One region of the Nocardioides sp. S5-5 genome, then DNA from elsewhere that is predicted to be linked to it. Evidence: riboswitches for the same ligand, from Rfam matches in the RefSeq annotation. Region 1 holds a riboswitch; the other holds the start of a gene.
The links. Region 1 has a riboswitch for thiamine pyrophosphate ahead of thiE (thiamine phosphate synthase). Riboswitches for the same ligand answer to the same signal wherever they lie in the genome.
Positions count from the first base shown of each region.

Region 2: linked by a shared signal. The riboswitch ahead of ACUP6Y_RS02630 (thiamine ABC transporter substrate-binding protein) and the one ahead of thiE (thiamine phosphate synthase) in region 1 are both predicted to bind thiamine pyrophosphate.

Region 1 covers NZ_CP199913.1:4,009,188-4,019,965, reverse strand. Annotated here, with positions in the region: gene ACUP6Y_RS19500 (class II fumarate hydratase) at 1-79, opposite strand, end outside; gene ACUP6Y_RS19495 (fumarate hydratase) at 120-1,826, opposite strand; gene ACUP6Y_RS19490 (choice-of-anchor P family protein) at 1,916-3,211, opposite strand; gene ACUP6Y_RS19485 (NAD(P)-binding domain-containing protein) at 3,378-4,487, shown strand; TPP riboswitch at 4,453-4,562, shown strand; gene thiE (thiamine phosphate synthase) at 4,554-5,144, shown strand; gene ACUP6Y_RS19475 (FAD-dependent oxidoreductase) at 5,144-6,142, shown strand; gene thiS (sulfur carrier protein ThiS) at 6,139-6,342, shown strand; gene ACUP6Y_RS19465 (thiazole synthase) at 6,339-7,169, shown strand; gene ACUP6Y_RS19460 (thiamine phosphate synthase) at 7,223-7,789, shown strand; gene ACUP6Y_RS19455 (bifunctional hydroxymethylpyrimidine kinase/phosphomethylpyrimidine kinase) at 7,786-8,457, shown strand; gene thiC (phosphomethylpyrimidine synthase ThiC) at 8,454-10,139, shown strand; gene ACUP6Y_RS19445 (YdeI/OmpD-associated family protein) at 10,480-10,778, opposite strand, start outside.
Region 2 covers NZ_CP199913.1:557,433-568,210, reverse strand. Annotated here, with positions in the region: gene ACUP6Y_RS02660 (class I SAM-dependent methyltransferase) at 1-450, opposite strand, end outside; gene ACUP6Y_RS02655 (acyl-CoA dehydrogenase family protein) at 447-2,441, opposite strand; gene ACUP6Y_RS02650 (C40 family peptidase) at 2,463-3,689, opposite strand; gene ACUP6Y_RS02645 (phosphatase PAP2 family protein) at 3,849-4,925, opposite strand; gene ACUP6Y_RS02640 (ABC transporter ATP-binding protein) at 4,936-5,952, opposite strand; gene ACUP6Y_RS02635 (ABC transporter permease) at 5,949-7,580, opposite strand; gene ACUP6Y_RS02630 (thiamine ABC transporter substrate-binding protein) at 7,577-8,641, opposite strand; TPP riboswitch at 8,633-8,739, opposite strand; gene ACUP6Y_RS02625 (MBL fold metallo-hydrolase) at 8,746-9,813, opposite strand; gene ACUP6Y_RS02620 (SDR family oxidoreductase) at 9,823-10,647, opposite strand; gene ACUP6Y_RS02615 (NAD(P)H-dependent amine dehydrogenase family protein) at 10,644-10,778, opposite strand, start outside.

The DNA.
Region 1 (10,778 bases):
CCTGCCACAGGGCGGCAGAGGGAACCCGGACCTCCCCCATGGAGTCGTGCTCGATTCGGAAGGTCGCGGAGTCGCTCACGAGCCGAGCCTACGCCGACGCGTGGTCGGCGAGCGTCGGGTCACTCGGCCGAGCGGACCCGGATGCCGGCGGCCGTCAGTGAGCTCAGCGGGACCGTGACGGCGCCGCCCGGGTCGGTGAAGAAGTCGTTGCCCTTGTCGTCGACCACGATGAACGCGGGGAAGTCCTCGACCTCGATCCTCCAGACCGCCTCCATGCCGAGCTCGGGGTACTCGATGACCTCCTGGCTCTTGATGCAGTCCTGGGCCAGTCGCGCGGCGGGCCCGCCGATGGAGCCGAGGTAGAAGCCGCCGTGCTCGGCGCACGCCTCGGTGACCTGCTTGCTCCGGTTGCCCTTCGCGAGCATCACCATCGAGCCGCCGGCAGCCTGGAAGGACTTCACGTAGGAGTCCATCCGGCCCGCGGTGGTGGGCCCGAAGGAGCCGGACGCCATCCCTTCGGGGGTCTTGGCGGGGCCGGCGTAGTAGACGGGGTGGTTCTTGAGGTAGTCGGGCATCTCCTCGCCCGCGTCGAGTCGCTCCTGGATCTTGGCGTGCGCGATGTCGCGGGCGACCACGAGCGGGCCGGTCAGGGACAGCCGCGTCTTGACCGGGTACGACGACAGCTGGGCCAGGATCTCGCTCATCGGCCGGTTGAGGTCGACCTTCACGACCTCGCCGCCGGAGATGTCCTCGGCGACGCCGGCGTCGGGCATGTACTGCGCCGGGTCGGTCTCGAGCTGTTCGAGGAAGACGCCGTCGGCCGTGATCTTGCCGAGCGCCTGGCGGTCCGCGGAGCAGGAGACGGCGATCGCGACGGGGCAGGAGGCGCCGTGGCGGGGGAGGCGGACCACGCGGACGTCGTGGCAGAAGTACTTGCCGCCGAACTGCGCGCCGATGCCGAACGACTGCGTGAGCTTGAAGACCTCCTCCTCCAGCTCCAGGTCGCGGAAGCCGTGGGCGTCCATGGACCCCTCGGTCGGGAGGTGGTCGAGGTAGTGCGCGGAGGCGTACTTCGCGGTCTTGAGCGCGAACTCGGCGGAGGTGCCGCCGATCACGATCGCCAGGTGGTACGGCGGGCAGGCGGCGGTGCCGAGCGAGCGGATCTTCTCGTCGAGGAACTCGAGCATCCGCTTCGGGTTGAGGATCGCCTTGGTCTCCTGGAACAGGAACGACTTGTTGGCCGAGCCGCCCCCCTTGGCCATGAAGAGGAACTTGTACTCCGGCGAGCTCCCGTCGGCGCCGGGCGTGGAGTAGAGCTCGATCTGGGCCGGCAGGTTGGAGCCGGTGTTCTTCTCCTCGTAGGTGGTGAGGGGAGCCAGCTGCGAATAGCGGAGGTTCAGCTTCGTGTAGGCGTCGTACACGCCCTTGCTGATCCACTCGGCGTCGTCGGTGCCGGTGAGCACGCCCTCGGACTTCTTGCCCATCACGATCGCGGTGCCGGTGTCCTGGCACATCGGCAGCACGCCGCCGGCGGAGATATTGACGTTCTTGAGCAGGTCGAGCGCGACGAAGCGGTCGTTGCCGGACGCCTCGGGGTCGTCGATGATCTTGCGCAGCTGGGTGAGGTGCGCGGGGCGCAGGTAGTGGCTGATGTCGTGCATCGCCTCGGCGGTCAGCTGCTGGATCGCCGCGGGGGAGACCTTGAGGAAGGTGCGCCCGTCGGGGCCCGCGACGGTCTCGACGCCCTCCTTCGTGATCAACCGGTAGGGCGTGTCGTCCTTGCCGGTGGGGAGCAGGTCGGAGTAACGGAACTCAGCTTCAGCCACGGCTACCGAGGATATCCCGCTCCGGGAACGGCCGAGGGGCCGGGCCGCCTGCTGGCGACCCGGCCCCTCGGCCGGTGCTGGGGTGCTGCTCAGCTGGCCGGGGCGATGGCCGTGTAGGCCACGCCCAGCTCGATGACGGCACCGACGGGCAGGCCCGCCTTGGCGGTGTCGAGCGTGACCCGGACCGCCGCGATCACGTTCTGGTACGAGCCGTCGGAGACCGTCTGCTGGAGGTTGAGCTCCACCTTGCCGAGGCCGGCGATGTCGAGCGCGGTGTTGGGCGACACGTTGATCGGGATCTTCTGGCCCGCGACCACGAGGTTCACCAGCTGCAGGTCCATCTTCGAGGTCCACTGGCCGTCTTGGAGCTTGCCCTTCGCGCTCACCGTGATCGCGTCGGCGCGGATCAGTCCGCCCAGCAGGTTGACGCCGGCGGTCTGGTTGGTGTTGGTGACCTCCGCATTGCCGAAGGCGTCCTTGGTCGAGGTCGTCGTCGAGTAGACGATGCCGGTGGTGAGGACGCCCGGGACGTTGACGCCCAGCGTGAAGTTGGACAGCGTCTGGCCGTTGCTCGACCCGGAGGGCGTGCCGACCTGGGCCGTCGGGTCGCTGACGACCCGGATGTCGTTGCCGACGTTGGCCTGGACCCGGGTGCCGTAGGCGTTGCCGGCCATCGAGGCGCCGTACGCCGGGTCGACCTCGGAGAGGTACTGGTTGACCGGGTTCACCAGGAGCGTGACGCCCGCGGAGTAGCCGGCCATCGGCTGCAGCAGGGTCACGCCGATCGCCCAGCCCATGGTGGCCGTGAGCCGGTCCGCCTGCCCGTGGAGCGTGTAGTTGAGCGTGACCGAGGCGACGCCGGGGATGGTGACGGCGTAGTTCTGGGGAATGCTCAGCGGCAGGTTGATGCCGGCGATCTTGATGCCGGCGAGCCGGCTGTTGGCGGTGTAGGACGCGGAGCCGTCGGGCCGCCCGGTGGTGCTGACGTTCGTCTCGACGGCGTCGGCGGTGATCAGGCCGCCGAGCAGGTTGACGTGCGCGACGCGCGCCCACGAGGACAGCGTCGTCGTGGTCGACCCGAGCAGGGTCGTCACGGTCGCATCGGTCTTGGTCTCGACCGCGCCGACGTCGGCCAGGCCGCCGACGTTGACCGCGGCGGTGCTGTTCTTCGAGCTGCTCGACTTCGCCCCGCCGGTGACGCCTGACTGAGCGGTCAGGTTGGACTGCGCGACGCCGTCCAGGACCTTGACGTACGTCGCGCCGGTGCTGGCGGCGTAGCTGTAGACGACCGGCGCCGCCGCGTGGGCCGCGGGTGCCGGAACGGCGACAAGGCCCACGCCCACCAGGGCGAAGGCGACAAAGGAGGCGAACTTCCGCACGTTCACGGGACCCCATTCCCATTCGTGTTGAGTGTTGTCTTGTTCCCCCAGGCACGTCGGTCCGGGCCCGTCGAGCGAGCCCGGGACATGACTTCCCGGAAGATTCAACGACGCCTCTCACGCGAGGTCACGCCCTGGGCATAACTTCCTCGTCCGGAGGGTTCCGACTCCTGTGCATGTGTACGACGCCGTCGTGGTCGGAGCCGGGCAGGCCGGCCTCTCGGCCTCCTTCCACCTGACCCGCCTCGGTGTCGACCACGTGGTCCTCGACGCCAACGACCGCCCGGGCGGGGCCTGGCAGCACCGGTGGGACTCGCTGTCGATGCACGACGTCCACGGGGTGGCCGACCTGCCCGACGCCGCGGCGCCCGGTGACTCCCCGGAGCGGGCCAACGTGGCAGTGCCGGCATGGTTCGGACGCTACGAGGACGAGAAGCGGCTGCCCGTCGTACGACCGGTGCGGGTGGACCGCGTCACCGACGACGGCGGGCTGCTGACGGTCCACGCGGGGGAGCGGACCTGGACGACCCGGACCCTGGTCAACGCGACCGGCACCTGGACCCGGCCGTTCGTGCCCCACTACCCGGGCGCGGACAGCTTCCTCGGGGAGCAGCTGCACACGGCCGACTACCCGGGCCCCGAGCACTTCCGCGGCAGGCGGGTCGTCGTGGTCGGCGGGGGCGTCTCGGCGGTGCAGTTCCTCGGCGAGCTGGCGCCGCTCACCGAGGTCGTGTGGGTGACCCGCCGCCCGCCGGTGTGGCGCGAGGACTTCGACGAGAGCGTCGGGCGCCATGCCATCGGGCTGGTCCAGGAGCGGGTCCGTGCGGGCCTGCCGCCCGCGAGCGTCGTGAGCGTCACCGGGCTGGCGTTGCGGCCCCAGGAGCAGGAGGCGGCCCGGCTCGGCGTCTACGAGCGGCGCCGCGACATGTTCGAGCGGATCGAGCCGAACGGCGTGCGCTGGGCCGACGGCTCCTTCGAGCGCGCCGACGTGATCTTGTGGGCGACCGGCTTCCGGCCCGCGGTCGGCCACCTCGCGCCACTGCACCTGCGCAGCGAGCGGGGCGGGATCGCGCTGCTGCAGAGCGGCGCCGACGTGCAGACCGCGACGACCGCCGTCCGCGACCCGCGGGTGCAGCTGGTCGGCTATGGCCCGTCGGCGAGCACGATCGGCGGCAACCGGGCGGGCCGCGCCGCGGCGCTGGCGGTCCGGCGCTATCTCATCGCCCACGGGAGTGCTAACGTCACCGTCGACAACCCACGGGAGTCCGCGGCAGCGGGCTGAGAGGGAGCTGGAGCCGCTCCGACCGTCACACCTGATCCGGATCATGCCGGCGAAGGAACGGAAATGATGACTCCCCGCATTTGCTGCCTGGTCTCCGAACGCGACGACCTCTCCCTGCTGCCCGCGCTGGCCGATGCCGGCATCGACGGCTTCCAGGTCCGGGCGACGTCCCTGGCCACCGGCGCGCTCGTGGCGCTGACCCGCTCGGTGATCGCCGCCGTGCGGCCGCTCGGCGCCTCGGTCGTGGTGAACGACCGGCTCGACGTGGCGCTCGCCGCGGACGCCGACGGGGTCCACCTCGGCGCCGACGACCTGGCCGTCGCCGACGCGCGCCGGCTGGCGCCGTCGCTGCTGGTCGGGGCGACCTGCCGGTCCCGGGCCGAGGTCGCCGCGGCCGCGGGCGCCGGGGCCGACTACGCCGGCTTCGGGCCGGTCTTCGCCACGTCGTCGAAGGCCGGGCTCCCCGCGCCCCTGGGCGCCGCCGCCGTGGCCCAGGCGGCCGGCGTGCTGCCCCTCGTCGCGATCGGTGGCATCGCGCCCGCGACCGCCGGCGAGGTGCGCGCGGCCGGGGCGCACGGCGTGGCCGTGATCGGCGCGATCTGGCGACAACCCGACCCCCTGGGTGCAGCGAAGGAGCTCGTCGCGACGGTCGGCTGATGCGGGTCGACGTGCTGGGCGCGGGGATCGTCGGACTGACGCTCGCCGAGGAGCTGGCGCGGCGCGGGCACGACGTGGTCGTCGTCGACCCGGAGCCGGGGCGCGGGGCGTCGTACGCCGCCGCGGGGATGCTCAGCCCGGCCGCCGAGGTGTGGCACGGCGAGGAGGAGATCCTCCGGCTCGGCCTGACCTCGCTCGCGCTGTGGCCCGAGCTGGCCGCTCGGCTCGGGGTCGAGCTGCGGCGGTGCGGCACCCTCCTCGTCGGGTACGACGCCGGCGACCTCCAGCAGGTCGAGCGACAGGTCGCGCTGCTGCACCGGCACGGGCACCCCGTCGAGCTGCTCGGCCGGGCCGGGGTGCGGTCCGCGGAGCCCTCCCTCGCCCGCGTGAACGGCGGGGCGCTGTTGCCGGCGGAGGCGAGCGTGGACCCGCGCGCGGTCTGCGCGGCGCTGCTGGACCGGGTCGTGCTCCGGGGGGCGCCGCGACCCGACGCCGAGGTGAGCGTGATCGCGACCGGGGCGGTGCTGCCCGCGCCCTGGAGCGGGCTGGTCTCCGGCGTCCGCGGGGAGATCCTGCGGCTGCGCTCCGAGGACCCGCCGCGTCGTACCGTCCGCGGCTGGGTGGGCGGCGAGGCCGTCTACCTGGTCCCGCGCGGGGACGGGCGGGTGGTGCTCGGCGCGACCTCCGAGGCGCATGCGGCGGCGCCGGTCCTGACCGCCGGTGGCGCGTTCCGGCTGCTCGCGGCCGGCCGCACCCTGTGGCCCGCGCTCGACCGGGCCGAGCTGGTCGAGGGCACCGCCCGCGACCGGCCGGCCACCGTCGACGGGCTCCCGCTGGTCGGGCCGAGCGGGGTCGACGGCGTCCTGCTCGCCGCCGGCCACTACCGCCACGGCGTGCTGCTCGCGCCGCTGACCGCACGCCTGGTCGCCGACCACCTCGACACCGGCCATGTCGAGCCGTCCCTCGATCCCCGACGCACCACCGGAGGAGCACCATGACCATCACCTGCAACGGAGAGCAGGTCGCGCTCGACGCGGCGACCGTCGCCGACCTGCTGGAGCACCGCCTCGGCGCCGCCCGCCCCCACGGCGTCGCGGTCGCCGTCAACGAGGAGGTCGTCTCACGCGACGACTGGCCGGCGCGGCGGCTGGTCGACGGCGACGTGGTCGAGGTCGTGACGGCGGTGCAGGGCGGATGACCACCCCGACGAGTTCTTCTCCTCCGCTGCGCTCCCCCGAACAGCTCGTCGGGGACCCCGGTGTGAGCGACCTCGTGATCGCCGGCGTCGGTCTGCCGTCGCGGCTCTTCCTGGGGACCGGCGGCCTGCCCCGGACCGCGCTGGTGGGGCCGGTCCTCGCGGCCGCCGGGCCCGGTTTGGTGACCGTCTCGATCCGTCGTATGTCATCGCTCGCGGAGGGCGGCCTGCTCGCGGCGCTGCGCGCCGCGGGCGTGCGGCTGCTGCCCAACACGGCCGGCTGTCTGTCGGCTCGTGAGGCGGTGCTGACCGCGGAGCTGGCCAGGGAGGCGCTCGGCACCGACTGGGTGAAGCTCGAGGTGATCGGCGACGAGGCCTCGTTGCTGCCCGACGTGGTCGAGCTCCTCGACGCGGCGGAGCAGCTGGTGCGCCGCGGGTTCGTGGTGCTGCCGTACACGACCGACGACCCGGTCCTCGCCCGTCGGCTGGTCGACGCCGGCTGCGCCGCGGTGATGCCGCTCGGCTCGCCGATCGGCTCCGGCCTGGGCGTGCTCAACCCGCACGCGATCGCGGCGGTCCGGGCGGCGGTCGACGTACCGGTGGTGCTCGACGCCGGGGTGGGTACGGCGAGCGACGCCGCCTTGGCCATGGAGCTCGGCTGCGACGCCGTGCTCGCCGCCACCGCCGTGACCCGCGCCGACGACCCGGTCGCCATGGCTCGGGCGTTGCGGCTCGGTGTCGAGGCGGGCCGGCTGGCGCACGAGGCCGGGCGGATCCCGCGCCGGACCACGGCCCGCGCGTCCAGCCCGGTCTGGGGGCGGATCTCGTGACTCCCGCCCCGGCGCAACGTCATACGTTCCGTGGGTCATCGCCCTCGCAACGGATGACGTCCCGGCGGCTGCTGGTGCTGACCGACCGCACCCAGGTGCCGGTCGGCCGCTCGCTGCGCGAGGTGCTCGCCGCGGCCACCGACGGTGGGCTGAGCACGGTGCTGCTGCGCGAGACCGATCTGCCCGACGACGAGCGGGCCACGATCGCCGACTACGCGCGGACCTGCGGCCTGGAGGTGATCGCAGCCCACCGGGCGGTGCCCGGCTGCAGCGGCGTCCATCTGCCCGCCGACGCCTCGCTCCCCGCGGTCGCCACCCGGTGGGGCCGCTCCTGCCATGACCGGGCGGACCTGCTCCGCGCCGCGGCCGACGGGGCGTGGTGGGCCACGCTGTCGCCGTACGCCGCGACGGCGAGCAAGCCCGGCTACGGCCCGCCGCTGCCGGCCTCCGCCTTCGCACAGGCGCCGCTGCCGGTGTTCGCGCTCGGCGGCGTCACGCCGGCCAACGCCGCTGCCGCGCGGGCGGCGGGCGCCTACGGCGTCGCCGTGATGGGTGCGGTGATGCGGGCCGTCGACCCGGCGGCCGTGGTCGCCGCGCTGCTGCGGGAGGTCGCGCCATGAGCCCGCCCGTCGTCGTCACCGTCGCCGGCACCGACTCCGGCGGCGCCGCCGGCATCGCCGCCGACCTGACGACCTTCGCCGCCCTCGGCGTCCATGGCGCGTGTGTCGTCACCGCCGTCACCGCGCAGGACACGACGGGGGTGCGCGCGATCCATCCCGTCCCGTACGACGTCGTCGTCGCCCAGCTCGACGCCGTGCTCGAGGACCTCGACCCGGTGGCGGTGAAGACCGGGATGCTGGCCACGCCCGAGGTGGTGCGCCTGGTCGCGGAACGCTGCGCGGACCGGATCCTGGTCGTCGACCCGGTGCTGGTCGCGACGTCCGGCGCGGTGCTCGGCTCGGCGCAGGTGGTCGCGGCCTACCGCGACCACCTGCTCCCCGTCGCGACCGTCGCCACCCCCAACGAGGACGAGCACGCCGCGCTCGGCCGTCCCGGCTCGGCGAACGTCATCGTCACCCGCGGCGGCGACATCGTGACGACCAACGACCACGGCACCGGCTGCACACACAGCAGCGCCCTGGCGGCGTACCTCGCCCACGGCGCCGACCTGCCCACGGCGGCCGCGTGCGCCGACGCCTTCGTCGCGCGCCAGCTCCGCCTCAGCAAGGACTGGACCCTCGGCCGCGGCCGAGGGCCGGTCGCCCACATCCAAGGAGAGTTCACATGACCGTCCATCCCGCCCACACCCGCATCGAGATCGGGGACCTGGCCGTCCCGTTCACCCGGGTCGCGCTCACCAACGGCGAGACCTTCGACCGCTACTGCACCGAAGGCCCCGGCTCCGAGCCCGAGGTCGGGCTGCCTCCGCTGCGCGCGGCCTGGATCGAGGCCCGGGCCGACACGTCGTCGTACGACGGCCGCGAGACGCAGCTCCTCGACAACGGCCGCTCGGCGGTCCGCCGTGGTGAGGCGCAGGACCCCTGGCACGGCGCGAGGAGGCGGCCGCGACGCGGCGCCAACGTCACCCAGATGGCCTACGCCCGCGCCGGGGTCGTCACCGACGAGATGCGGTACGTCGCGATCCGCGAGGGCTGCGACGTCGAGCTGGTGCGCAGCGAGGTGGCTGCCGGCCGCGCGATCATCCCCGCCAACGTCAACCACCCCGAGTCCGAGCCGATGATCATCGGCCGCCGGTTCCTGGTGAAGGTCAACGCCAACATCGGCAACTCGGCCGTCACCAGCAGCATCGCCGAGGAGGTCGACAAGCTCACCCACGCGATCACCTGGGGCGCCGACACCGTGATGGACCTCAGCACCGGCGAGGACATCCACACCACGCGCGAGTGGATCATCCGCAACTCGCCGGTGCCGATCGGCACGGTGCCGATCTACCAGGCGCTGGAGAAGGTCAACGGCGAGGCCGACAAGCTGTCGTGGGACGTCTTCCGCGACACCGTGATCGAGCAGTGCGAGCAGGGCGTCGACTACATGACGATCCACGCCGGTGTCCTGCTCCGCTATGTCCCGCTGACCGCCAACCGCGTGACCGGGATCGTCAGCCGCGGCGGCTCGATCATGGCCGGCTGGTGCCTGGCCCACCACGAGGAGAACTTCCTCTACACGCACTTCGACGAGCTCTGCGCGATCTTCCGGCAGTACGACGTCAGCTTCTCGCTCGGCGACGGGCTGCGCCCGGGCGCGACCGCCGACGCCAACGACGAGGCCCAGCTCGCCGAGCTCCGCACCCTCGCCGAGCTGACCACGCGGGCCTGGGAGCACGACGTCCAGGTGATGGTCGAGGGGCCCGGCCACGTCCCGCTGAACCTCGTCGAGGAGAACGTCCGGCTGCAGCAGGAGTGGTGCCACGGGGCGCCGTTCTACACGCTCGGCCCGCTCGCCACCGACATCGCGCCGGGCTACGACCACATCACCTCCGCGATCGGTGCGGCCGCGATCGCCATGCACGGCACCGCGATGCTCTGCTACGTCACGCCCAAGGAGCACCTCGGTCTCCCGAACCGCGACGACGTGAAGACCGGCGTGATCACCTACAAGCTCGCCGCCCACTCCGCCGACGTCGCCAAGGGCCACCCCGGCGCCCGCGACTGGGACGACGCCCTGTCGAAGGCGCGCTTCGAGTTCCGCTGGCACGACCAGTTCGCGCTCTCCCTCGACCCGGTCACCGCCGAGTCCTTCCACGACGAGACCTTGCCGGCCGAGAACGCCAAGACCGCCCACTTCTGCTCGATGTGCGGCCCGAAGTTCTGCTCGATGCGGATCAGCCAGGACGTGCGGGAGCGGTTCGGCTCGGAGCTCTCGACCGAGGACGCCGTGCTCGGGATGAAGGAGAAGTCCGCGGAGTTCATCGAGCTGGGGGCGTCGGTGTACGTCGAGCCGTCGGCTGGGTGAGGGCCGCAGGTCGAGGAAGTCGAGCAGGTCGCACAGCGATCCTGCTGCCGGAACTCTCCGTCGGCTTCGGTCGCGTAGCTGGTTTCGTTCCGAAAGGCAGCGACGAGGAAGGGGCGTAGGTGGCTGGGTTCGGCGGTCGGGTTGCGGTCCGCCGACACCCCTCACGTACGTGTGGACCAGCCCGAACGGGTTCCGGTTCCGTGTCGACCACCGCGGCACCCACCCGATCCACGGCACCAGCAACCCCAGCCCACCCGACGAGTAGCGACCGAGCCCCACACCCCGCGAGTCCCCACGATCGCGGGGTTCTCGGCACGTCCGAGGGAGGCGACTGCGGAAGTCAGCGCGCAGCGGCCGCCGCGGCGCCCGCCCGCTCCACCCACGTCGGGATCTCGCCGTAGCGCTGGCTGGGGATGAGCCGACCCGCCGCTGAGTCCTCGACCAGCTGGGCCATCCGCCGGTCGCGGGTGGCCTCCTGCTTGGCGCTCACCACCCAGTTGACGCAGATCCGGCGGTACGTCCTGGTGGCGGCCGCCAGGAAGGCGGTGGCGGCGGGGGAGGCGGCGAGCTGGGCGGCGTACCCGTCGGGGAGGACGAGCTCGCCGTCGACCTCGTGGGTGTACGGCGCCGGATCGCGTC
Region 2 (10,778 bases), 1.5 Mb from region 1:
GACGGCCCGCTCCGGGTCGGGGAAGCAGTGCAGGCCGGTGAAGGTGACGACGAGGTCGAACGACGCGTCGTCGAACGGCAGATCGCCGACGTCGGCGATCTGTGGCACCACCTGGTCGGCGACGCCGCGCCGCTCCGCGACCCGCATCGTGCGGTCCAGCATGGTCTGCGCGATGTCGCCGGCGACGTACTCCACGCCCTGGCCGGGCCGCAGGCCGCGCAGCGCGACGCCACCGCCGCAGGGGATGTCGAGGATCCGGCTGCCGGCTCGCTGGCGGCCGATCTCGTCGGCGGCCCGGTAGAGCCGGCGCAGGTCGCTGTTGATCCCGAGGCGCCACACGGCGCTGCCGGCGGTCGGGTGCTCGACGGTCCAGTCGTAGAAGGACGCCCACAGCGGGTCGTCCGACCAGCCGCCCAGTCCGGGGACACGGGACAGGGTGGATCGGATCATGCGTCCCCTCCGACGGGTCCGATGAGAGCAGGGGCCCGCAACAGCGCCTCGGGTACGGCGAACGCGTCCACCAGCTCGCGCGCGATCGGCCGCACCCGACGGCACAGCTCGGCGACCTCGCGGGTGATCGCCTTCGAGCGCTGGGTGTTCAGTCGGCCGTGCTCGATGAACCAGCCCCGGTCGGCCTCGATGCCGGACAGCGCGTGCAGATCGCAGAGCAGGTTCAGGGTCAGCCGCAGGTCGCCGTCCTCCTCGGGCACGGACTCGACCTTCGCGACGAACGCCTCCAGCACCAGCCGCTCGACGTGGGCGCGGGCCGCGGCGATGACGTGGTCCTGCACCCGGGAGAAGACCTCTCCGGGGTTCATGCCGGAGTCGACGCCCCGCTTCAGCCGGCGCGCGACGCCGCCGATCAGGTGCTCCTCGCGGAACCGGTACATGGCCAGGTGGTAGTTCGGGTCGCGCAGCCCGCTGTCGGTGTGCCAGTCGTCGTTGCCGCCCGGCAGGGCGTCGCGGATCTGCTCGAAGAGCCGATGCACGCGGGTCCGCTCCAGCACCGTCTCGACCGCAAGTCCCGCGACGAAGCGGACCATGCCCAGCTGGTCGAGGTCGGAGAACTCGCTCGCGTAGTCGGTCAGCAGGCCCTTGCCGACCAGCTGCAGCAGGACGTGGTTGTCGCCCTCGAAGGTGGTGAAGACGTCCGTGTCGGCCTTGAGCGCGGCGAACCGGTTGACGCTGAGGTAGCCCGCGCCGCCGCACGCCTCGCGGCACTCCTGGATCGTGTCGGTCGCGTGCCAGGTCGCCAGCGCCTTCGTGCCGGCCGCGCGGGACTCCAGCAGCCGCCGGGTCTCCTCGTCGTCGCGGATGCCGGAGAACACGTCGTGCAGCTCGCCGGCCAGCACCTCCTGGGCGAAGTGCAGCGCGTAGGTCCGGGCCAGCCGCCGGAACAGCCGCCGCTGGTGCAGGCCGTAGTCGAGCAGCAGCTGCTCGCCACCGTCCTCGGTGCCGGTCTCGAACTGCCGCCGCCGCAGGCCGTAGCGCACCGCGATGCTCAGCGCCGTCTTCGACGCGCTCACCCCGGCCGCGCCCACCGAGACCCGGCCCTGGACCAGGGTGCCGAGCATCGTGAAGAACCGCCGGCCCGCGCTCTCGATGTCGCTGACGTAGCGGCCGTCGGCGGTGACGTCGGCGAACCGGTTGAGCAGGTTCGCTCGTGGCACGCGCACGGTGCCGTCGGGGTCGAACCAGATCCGGCCGTTGTCGACGCCGCCCAGGCCCATCTTGGCGCCGTCGTCCTCGATCCGGACACCGGGCAGGGGCGTGCCGTCCTCGTCGCGCAGCGGTACGACGAGCGCATGCACGCCGTGCCGCTCGCCGGCCACCTCCAGCTGGGCGAACACGACCGCCACTCGGGCGTGCTTGGCCGCATTCCCGATGTAGTCCTTGCCGGCCTGCTCGGTCGGCGTCGTGACCACGAACTCCGCGGTGTCCGGGTCGTAGGTGGCCACCGTGCCGAGCGCCTGGACGTTGCTGCCGTGGCCGGTCTCGGTCATCGCGAAGCAGCCGAGCAAGCGACCGCTCACGATGTCGGCGAGGTAGCTGTCGTGGTGTCGCTGGGTGCCGAGCTGCAAGATCGCGCCGCCGAACAGTCCGAACTGCACCCCGACCTTGACGAGCACCGACAAGTCGCCGTACGCGAGGGACTCGAAGGCGGCGATCGAGGCGCCGATGTCGCCCCCGCCGCCGTACTCCTTGGGGAAGCCCATCGCCGCGGATCCCGTCGCGGCGATCTCCAGGACCACCTCCTTGACGCGCTCGCGGAACTCCTCGCGCGGCATCGTCTCGGCGTCCTCCAGCACGGAGGCGTACGACGGCAGCAGCTCGCGCACCGTGCGGCGGACGTCGGCGTACCTCCCGTCGAGCAGTGCGCGCAGCGCCGCGACGTCGACGGTCAGCTCCGGGGGTGCGGTCGCAGTGGAGTCCTCGGCCATGGGGCGAACCTAGCGTCCCGGTCAGGGACGTGCGTAGAAGTCGGGCGTGCGCCAGTAGTCGATCGACTCCAGGCTGACCGGGCGACCGGTGCGCGGGGCGTGGATGATCTGTCCGCCGCCGACGTAGAGCGCGACGTGGAAGATCGCGCCCGGAGCGCCGTCGGACCAGAACACGAGGTCGCCGGGCTGGAGCTGGTCGCGGGTGATCGGCGTGGACTGGGCGTACTGCGCCACCGAGTAGTGCGGCAGCGCCTTCCCACCCGCCGCCCAGGCCTTGGCGACCAGGCCCGAGCAGTCCCAAGAGCCCGGTCCGGCCGCGCCCCAGCGGTAGGGCTCGCCGAGCTGGGCGCGGGCGAAGGCGATGGCTGCCTGGGCGCCGTCGCCGGAGGCGGGAGCGGGGGCGGGCTCCGGCGACGGGTCGTCCTCAGGCTTCGCGGCCTCGGTCTCCTCGGTCTCCTCAGCCTCCTTCGCCGCCGCCGCCGCGGCCTCGGCCGCTGCCTCGGCGTCGACGGCCGCCTGGTGGGCGCGGGCGACCGCGACGCTCACGCCCTGGAGCCGAGCGAGCCGCTTGACGAGCCGGGTACGACGGCCCTCGATCCGCGCCGTCACCGCCTCCGCGTCCCGGGCGGCCGCCCTGGCCTCGTCGCGCGCGGCCCGCGCATCGGCGAGGGCCTGGTCCGCCTCCGCCGACGCGGTGATGGCCGCGTCGGCCGCCTCCGTGGCCGCCGCCGACGCGGCGACGTACTCGTCCCGGCGCTGGTCGAAAAGCGCCTGCACGTGCTCGTTGGCCGAGGTCTGCTCGAGCAGCGCGTCGATGCCCTTCGCGTCGACGATGGCCTCGACGACGGACAGCTCCAGTCCGAGACCCTGGGCCGTGATCACGGCGTCGCGGAAGGACGCCTCGTGCTCGGCCAGCACCTGGTCCGCGGCCGCCGCGTCGGCCGTCGCCTGCCGCTCCGCCGCCCGGGCGGTGCGTGCGGCCCAGCGGGCGCCGTTCCACGCCTCGGTGGCGCGGGCGGCGCGGATCGTCGCGGTGTCGAGCTCGGCGGCGGCGTCGGCCAGCCGCTGCTGGATCGCGGCGACGTCCCCCTGGGCCGCGCCGGCCCGGTCCTGGGCGGCCTGTACGTCCGCAGCGCTGGGGGTACGGGGCGTCGGCGGGGCGGGCGGGTCGGCCTGCGCTCCGGGAACGCAGACCACCGCCGTCAGGACGAGGGCGGCCAGGCCGGTACCGATGCTGGGAGAACGCACTTGCGTCACCGTAGTGCTGTTTTGTCACATGCGAAACAGAAATCTCAGAAATCTCAGAGACTCTCGGCGTGTCGCGTTGACGAACTACAGGGATGTCATTCGCCGGGAGGCGACCGTCTCCCGGCCGGTGAGGCTCCCGCAGGCGCCGGACCGGTCGGGTCAATCGACGCTGACGGGCACCTTGGACGTCGTCGTGGTCGGGTGCGAATGCCCCCGTCTGTCGAACCTCTGGCCGCTCGCGATGCCACCGACGTAGAAGGACACGATCGCGATCGCGATGCCGGCGAGGTCGTCGGCGACGTAGTGCCAGCCGAAGTACAAGGTGGCGATGACGGTGAGGCCGAAGTTCACCCAGAACACGATCTTGAGGATCTTCGAGCGCAGCGTGTACTGGACCATCAGCGCGAAGAGCAAGGTGATCGCGCAGTGCAGGCTGGCGAAGCCGGCGATGGAGTTCACCGACTCGGTCGCGCCGCCGTAGAGCACGTTGCCGCGGGCCCGGACGATCGAGTTCATCAGGTCGGTGGTGCCGGTGTGGGCCAGCGAGCTGTACTCGGGCCAGTACGCGATGCCCGGGCCGAGCGTGGGGAGCAGGTAGTAGGACAGGGTGCCGAGCGACCAGGCCAGGCACTGCGAGGTGACGAACCAGTAGCCGAAGGAGTGGTTGCGCGACCACACCAGCCACGCGGTGACGGCGAGCGGGACCAGCGGCAAGAAGCCGAGATAGATCGGCGAGAGGACGTGGGCGGTCAGCGAGGTCCCGAAGACGGCGTGGATGACGTCGCTGGGGTCGTGGCCGAAGAAGATGACCCGGTCCAGGATGTGCAGCTCGCGGTCGAAGGACAGCGCGCGCACCTCGCCGGGCGCGGCGTCGGGGTCGGAGCGCACGAAGGGCAGGAACGACTTGAGGTTCCGGTAGCTGACATAGGTCAGGTAGAAGCTGATGACGCCGATCGCGACGAGCGTCGCGCGCTCCCTGGTCCAGTGCGTGCGCAGCCGCTCCCGGACGACCGGCACCACGCGGCTCGGGCGGCCGTGGGCCTTCCACAGCGCCAGTGGCAGCAGGTCGAGGAGGAGTGCCCCGAACAGGAGCAGCGGCAGCCGGATGTACGACGGTCCGAGGAAGCTCCCCTCGGGGTCGAGGAGCCGACGATCGAGCTTCCACGCGGTGAAGACCGCGAGACCCAGCATGAGCGCGGCCGTGCCGATGAGGAGGGTGTAGGCGCGGCGGTACACCCGAGGGATCCTACGGTGCAGGCCTAGCCGACTGACCCGCACCGCCCGTCAGGACGGCGATGGCGTGCTGTTCGACACGTACGGCGACCCACTGGCCGGGCTCGGCGACCCACCCCGGCGCGCCCACGGCGTCCAGCTCGCCGATCCCGTCGACGGCCACCACGAGCCGGCCGGCGTCGGGGGTCGGGCGGAAGCCGCACACCTGAGCGGGAAGCCCGTCGGCGAGGTCCGGGCCGGCGACCAGCGCGGACGGCCGGAGGGCCACGGCGCCCTCGGGACGCCCCAGGAGGGCGCTGGCCGCGCGCGGCTCCAGGACGCGGGTGTAGCCCAGGAACAGCGCGGTGGCGGCGTCGGCGGGATGTGCCCAGACGTCACCGGCGGCGCCCTCCTGCACGATGCGTCCCTCGCGCATGACGGCCAGCCGGTCGGCGACGGCGAAGGCCTCGTCCTGGTCGTGGGTGACCAGCAGGGCCGTCGTACCGGACTCGGTGAGGATCCGCCTCAGGTCGGTCGCGAGACGGCCGCGCAGCCCCGCGTCGAGGGCGCTCAGCGGCTCGTCGAGCAGCAGCAGCCGGGGCCGGGCGGCCAGCGAGCGGGCGAGGGCGACCCGCTGCCGCTCGCCACCCGAGAGGGTGCGGGGCAACCGGTCGCCGTACCCGGCGAGGCCGACGAGCTCGAGCAGGTCGCCGACCTCCGCGTGGACGGCCGAGCGGGAGGCACCCTGCAGCCGGCGGGCGTAGCCGACGTTGCGGGCGACCGTCAGGTGGTCGAAGAGCTGGCCGTCCTGGAACATCAGCGCGAACCCGCGCCGGTGCGTCGGGACGCCGGCGAGGTCGGCGCCGTCCCAGGCCATCCGGCCGGCGGCGAGCGGCTCGAGGCCGCCGACGGCGCGCAGCAGCGTCGACTTCCCGCACCCGGACGGACCGAGGACCGCGAGCACGTGACCGTCCTCGACACTCAGGTCGACGCCGTCGACCGCGACGGCCCCGTCGAAGGCGACGCTCACTCCCCGCAGCTCCAGGCTCACCACGACCCCACTCCCGGCACACGCAGCCGCTCGACGACGAGGATGACACCCGCGGTCACGACGGCGAGCACCACCGCCGCGGCCATGGCGGTGCCGTAGTTGAGCGCGCCGGGGTGACCGAGCAAGCGGTAGATCGCCACGGGCAGCGTCGGCTCGGCGGGCCGCACGATGAACGAGGTCGCCCCGAACTCCCCCAGCGACACGGCGAACGCGAAGCCCGCCGCGGCGAGCAGAGGTCGCCACACGACGGGCAGATCGACGGTGAGCAGCGCACGCAACGGGCCCGCGCCGAGCGACGCTGCAGCCTGGCGCTGGCGGTCGTCGATGCCGGCGAGCACCGGGACCAGGGTCCGTACGACGAGCGGCAGCGCGACGAGCGCTTGGGCGATCGGCACCAGCAGCGGGCTCGCGCGCAGGTCGAGCGGCGGGCGGTCGAGCGCGACCAGGAAGCCGAAGCCGAGGGTGACCGCGGAGACGCCGAGCGGCAGCATGAAGAACCCGTCGAGCACCGCCCGCGCCCGCCGTCCCGCACGGGAGCGGACTCGACGGGTCACGACGAAGGCCACGGCCAGGCCCAGGGTCAGCGACATCCAGGTCGCGTCGACGGCGATCCGCAGGCTGGCCGCGAGGGCATGGGTGACCGACACCTGGAGCAGGCCGTCGGCCGAGCCGCCGAGGGCGCGGTAGTAGGCGAGCGTCCAGTCACCGTCGCGGCGCATCGAGCCGAGGAGGAGGGCCAGCACCGGCGCCGCCACCAGCCCGAGCGTCAGCAGGGTGACCGTCAAGGCGGGCAGGTCCCGGGCTCGGGGGCGGGCCGGGGTCGCGGCGACGCGTCGTACGGTCGGGTCGGGTACGGCGCGCAGCCGGCCCACCACGAGCAGCAGCGCCACGACCGCGAGCATCTGCACGAGCGAGAGGGCCGCGGCGGCGGGCAGGTCGAGCAGGTCGGCGGTGAGCAGGTAGATCTCGGTCTCGACCGAGGAGTAGCGCACGCCGCCGAGCACCAGCACCACCCCGAACGCCGTGGCGCAGAACAGGAAGACCACGCTCGCCGCGGAGACGATCGCCGGGCGCAGGGCGGGCAGGGTGACGGTGCAGAGCACCTGGCCCGGCGTGGCACCGAGCGCGGCCGCGGCCTCGGCCGGCCGGCGGTCCAGGCCCTCCCAGGCGACACCGACGGTGCGGATCACCACGGCCACGTTGAAGAACACCAGGCCGACCAGGATCGCGACCGGCGTCCCGTCGAGGTCGAGGAACCCGAGCGGGCCCGACGACGAGATCAGCTCCCGGACGGCGAGCCCGACGACCACCGTGGGCAGCACGAAGGGCACGAGCAGCGCGCCACGGACGAGGGTGCGGCCGGGGAAGCGCAGCCGGTGCAGGACGTAGGCCGCCGGCAGGCCGAGCAGCACCGCGAGCGCGGTCGCGACGCTGCTGGTCCACACCGTGAACCACAGCACCCGGCCGGTGCGCGGGCGCCGCAGCACGTCGAGCACCGCGCCCGGGTCGAACGAGCCGTCCGGCCACACCCCGCGCTGGAGCATCGCGCCGACAGGCAGCACGAAGAACACCGCGACGACGGCGACCGGGACCGCGGCGAGCAGCCCCAGTCCCAGCCGTCGGGTCATCGCGACACGATCTCCGTCCACTGCTCCAGCCACGCCTTGCGCTTGTCGGTGATCTCGGCGGGCGCGACCTGCTCGGTCTTGGCGGGCCGCTTCGCGAACTCGGCCCAGTCCGCGGGCAGCTCCACGGACGTGTCGACCGGGAAGACGTACATCGAGTCCGGCAGCGCGGCCTGCACCTGCGGCGAGAGCAGCCAGTCGATCACGGCGCGCGCGCCGGCGGTGTTGGTGGTGTCGCCGCGCAGCACCCCGGCGTACTCCACCTGCTCGAAGCAGCCGTCGAGCAGCGCACTGGTCGTGGTCTCGTCACCCGCCTTGTTCAGCGTGAACGCCGGCGAGGAGTCGTAGGACACCACGATCGGGCGGTCGCCGCCGGAGAAGGTGAAGTCGGTGAAGTACGCGTCGGACCAGCCCTTCACGACCAACGCGTCGTTGTCGACGAGCCCGGTCCAGTACGACGGCCAGTCGGCGCCGTACTTCGCGATCGTCGCCAGCAGGAAGGCCAGGCCGGGAGAGCTGGTGCTGGCGCCCGGGATCACGAACAGGTCCTGGTAGGCAGGCTTGGTGAGGTCGTCCAGCGTCGTCGGCGCGGGGATCCCCTTGGCCGCGAACCAGGCGTCGTCGACGTTGACGCAGACGTTGCCGGTGTCGACCGGCGTGAGCGCGTCGTCCTCGTCGCCCGCCAGCTCGTAGGCGTCGGCGCCCTCGGGCAGCGTGGGCGCGTAGGAGGCGAACACGCCCTCGTCGATCGCCCGGGTCGCGAAGGTGTTGTCGACGCCGAAGACGACGTCGCCGACCGGGTTGTCCTTGGTCAGCACCAGCTCGTTGGTGAGCGCGCCGGCGTCCTCGAGCTTGCTGATCCTCAGGTCGTAGCCGGTGTCCTTCTCGAACGCCTCGACCAGCTCGTCGGGGATCGCGAACGACTCGTGGGTCACCAGGGTGACCGTCTTGTCGGCGTCCTGCTTCCCCTCGTTCTCGGTGCCGATCAGCGAGCAGCCGCTCGCGAGGACGGTGGTGGCGAGGGCCGCCAGGGTGAGGCGGCCGGTGAGCATGCGCGTACGCATCGGATGACTCCCTTCGCCGGTGCTAACCGGATCAGGTTCGGAGGGTCTGCGGCGAGCCGCACTCTCAGCACCCGGTCGGTGCTCCCCTGTCTGACCCGATCAGTCTAGGACGCGCCGTACACGACCCCGTCGGCGAGGTCGTCGGCCGTCGCCTGCCCCCGCGCGACGAGCAGGTCGAGGTGCGCCTTGGTCTCCATCGCGGCCATGCCCTGGCTGAACACGTCGAGCTCGCCGAACGCCCGCTCGTGCCGGGTCCACCCGAGGTCCTTGGCGACGACCAGCGAGGTGGCGGAGCCGCGCTCCTTCAGCGAGGCCAGGCACAGGTCGAGCCGGTGCTCGTGGTGGGCGAGCAGCTCGTCGACGCGCTGGTACGACGAGGGGGCGACCGGCCCGTGCGCGGGGAGGATGCGCAGGTCGGGGAGCTCGCGGACCCGGGCGAGCGAGGCCATGAACTGGCCGAGCGGCTGGTCGGAGGGCGGCACGGTGAAGCCGATCGACGGGGTGATCGTGGGCAGCACGTGGTCGCCGGAGAACAAGACGCCCTCGGCCTCGTCGGCGAAGACGTAGTGGCCGGGCGTGTGGCCGGGCGTGTGGACGGCGTCGAGCCGGCGGCGGCCGATGTCGAAGGTGCGGTCGCCGTCGAGCCAGGTGTCGGGGTAGGCCCAGTCCACGGCCTGCGGCAGGTCGCGGTGGCCGGCGGCCCATTCCTCGATGAGCTCCTCGGCGCCGGCGGTGCGCAGCACCTCGAGGAAGGGGCTCTCGTCGAGGCCCTCGGCGCTGGCGCGGTGCAGCAGCTCGAGCGCGGGCCGCTCCTCGAGGCCGAGGGCCACGTCGGCGCCGTACTCGTGGCCGAGGACGGTCGCGAGGGTGAAGTGGTCGCGGTGGACGTGGGTGACCAGGAACCGCTTGATGTCGCCGAAGCCCGAGCCGATCGAGCGTAGCGAGGTGTCGAGGAGCTCCCGGGCGACCGGGATCGACCAGCCGCCGTCGATGAGGGTCAGCCCGTCGTCGCCCTGGACGACGTACACGTTGATCGCCTTCAGCGCGTCCATCGGGAGGGGCAGCGGGATCCGGTGGACGCCCTCGGCGACCTCCCACGCACCCTCGTCGGCCCAGTGCCGGCCGGAGTCGGGTGAGACGGCGTGCCCGGTGGCGATCCCTCCAGTGCTCATGGACGCACTCTAGGCAGGGTTCACATCCGGCCGCAGATCGGGTAGCCGGAGGTCGAGGTTCGGCTCCTGGATGCCGCCGTCGACCTCGAGCATCTTTCCGGTGACGTACTCGCCCGCGGGCGAGGCGAGATAGACCACCGCGGCGGCGATGTCCTCGGCCTCGCCGATCCGGCCCAGGGGCGTCGCCTCCTCCAGCCGGGTCCTCGTCTCCGGCACGCCGGCGACGAACTCCAGCGCGCTGGTCATCACCGAGCCGACGAACACCCCGTTCACCCGGATCTCCGGGCTCAGGTCGGTGGCGGCGAGCCGCGACCAGTGCGCGAGCGCCGCCTTGGCGGTGCCGTAGGCGAGGTACCCGCGCCCGGCCAGGCGGCCCATGGCCGAGGAGATCGAGGTGATCGACTTGTGCCGCCCCTGCCCCGCCGAGGCCAGCATCAGCGGTACGGCGGCCCGGCTCAGCGCGTGAGCGGTGGCGACGTTGAAGTGGAACGCCTCCTCGAGGTAGGCGACGTCCGTGTCGAGGAAGGCGTTCGGGATGGTGCCGCCGACGTTGTTGACGACGACGTCGAGGCGGCCGAAGGCCTCGACGGCCGCCGAAGCGAGCCCGGCGACCTGGTCGGTGTGCGCCAGGTTCGCCGGTACGACGAGCGCCCGGCGCCCGGCGTTCTCGATCCTCCCGGCCACCTCCTCGAGCTGGGCCGCGGTGCGCGAGGAGATCACGACGTCCGCGCCGGCCTCGGCGAGCGCGACCGCGGTGGCGGCGCCGATCCCGCGCCCGGCCCCGGTGACCACGGCGACGTGGTCGGTGAGCCGGAACCGGTCGAGGATCGTCATGTCGTCACCAGCCCGCGACCGGTGACGAGCGGCAGGTCGAGCGCGGTGACCAGGCCCGGCCGCGCGGCGACGACGGCCGGGATCGCGTTGATCAGCCGTTGGGCGGTGACGATCATCCCGGAGACGTTGTG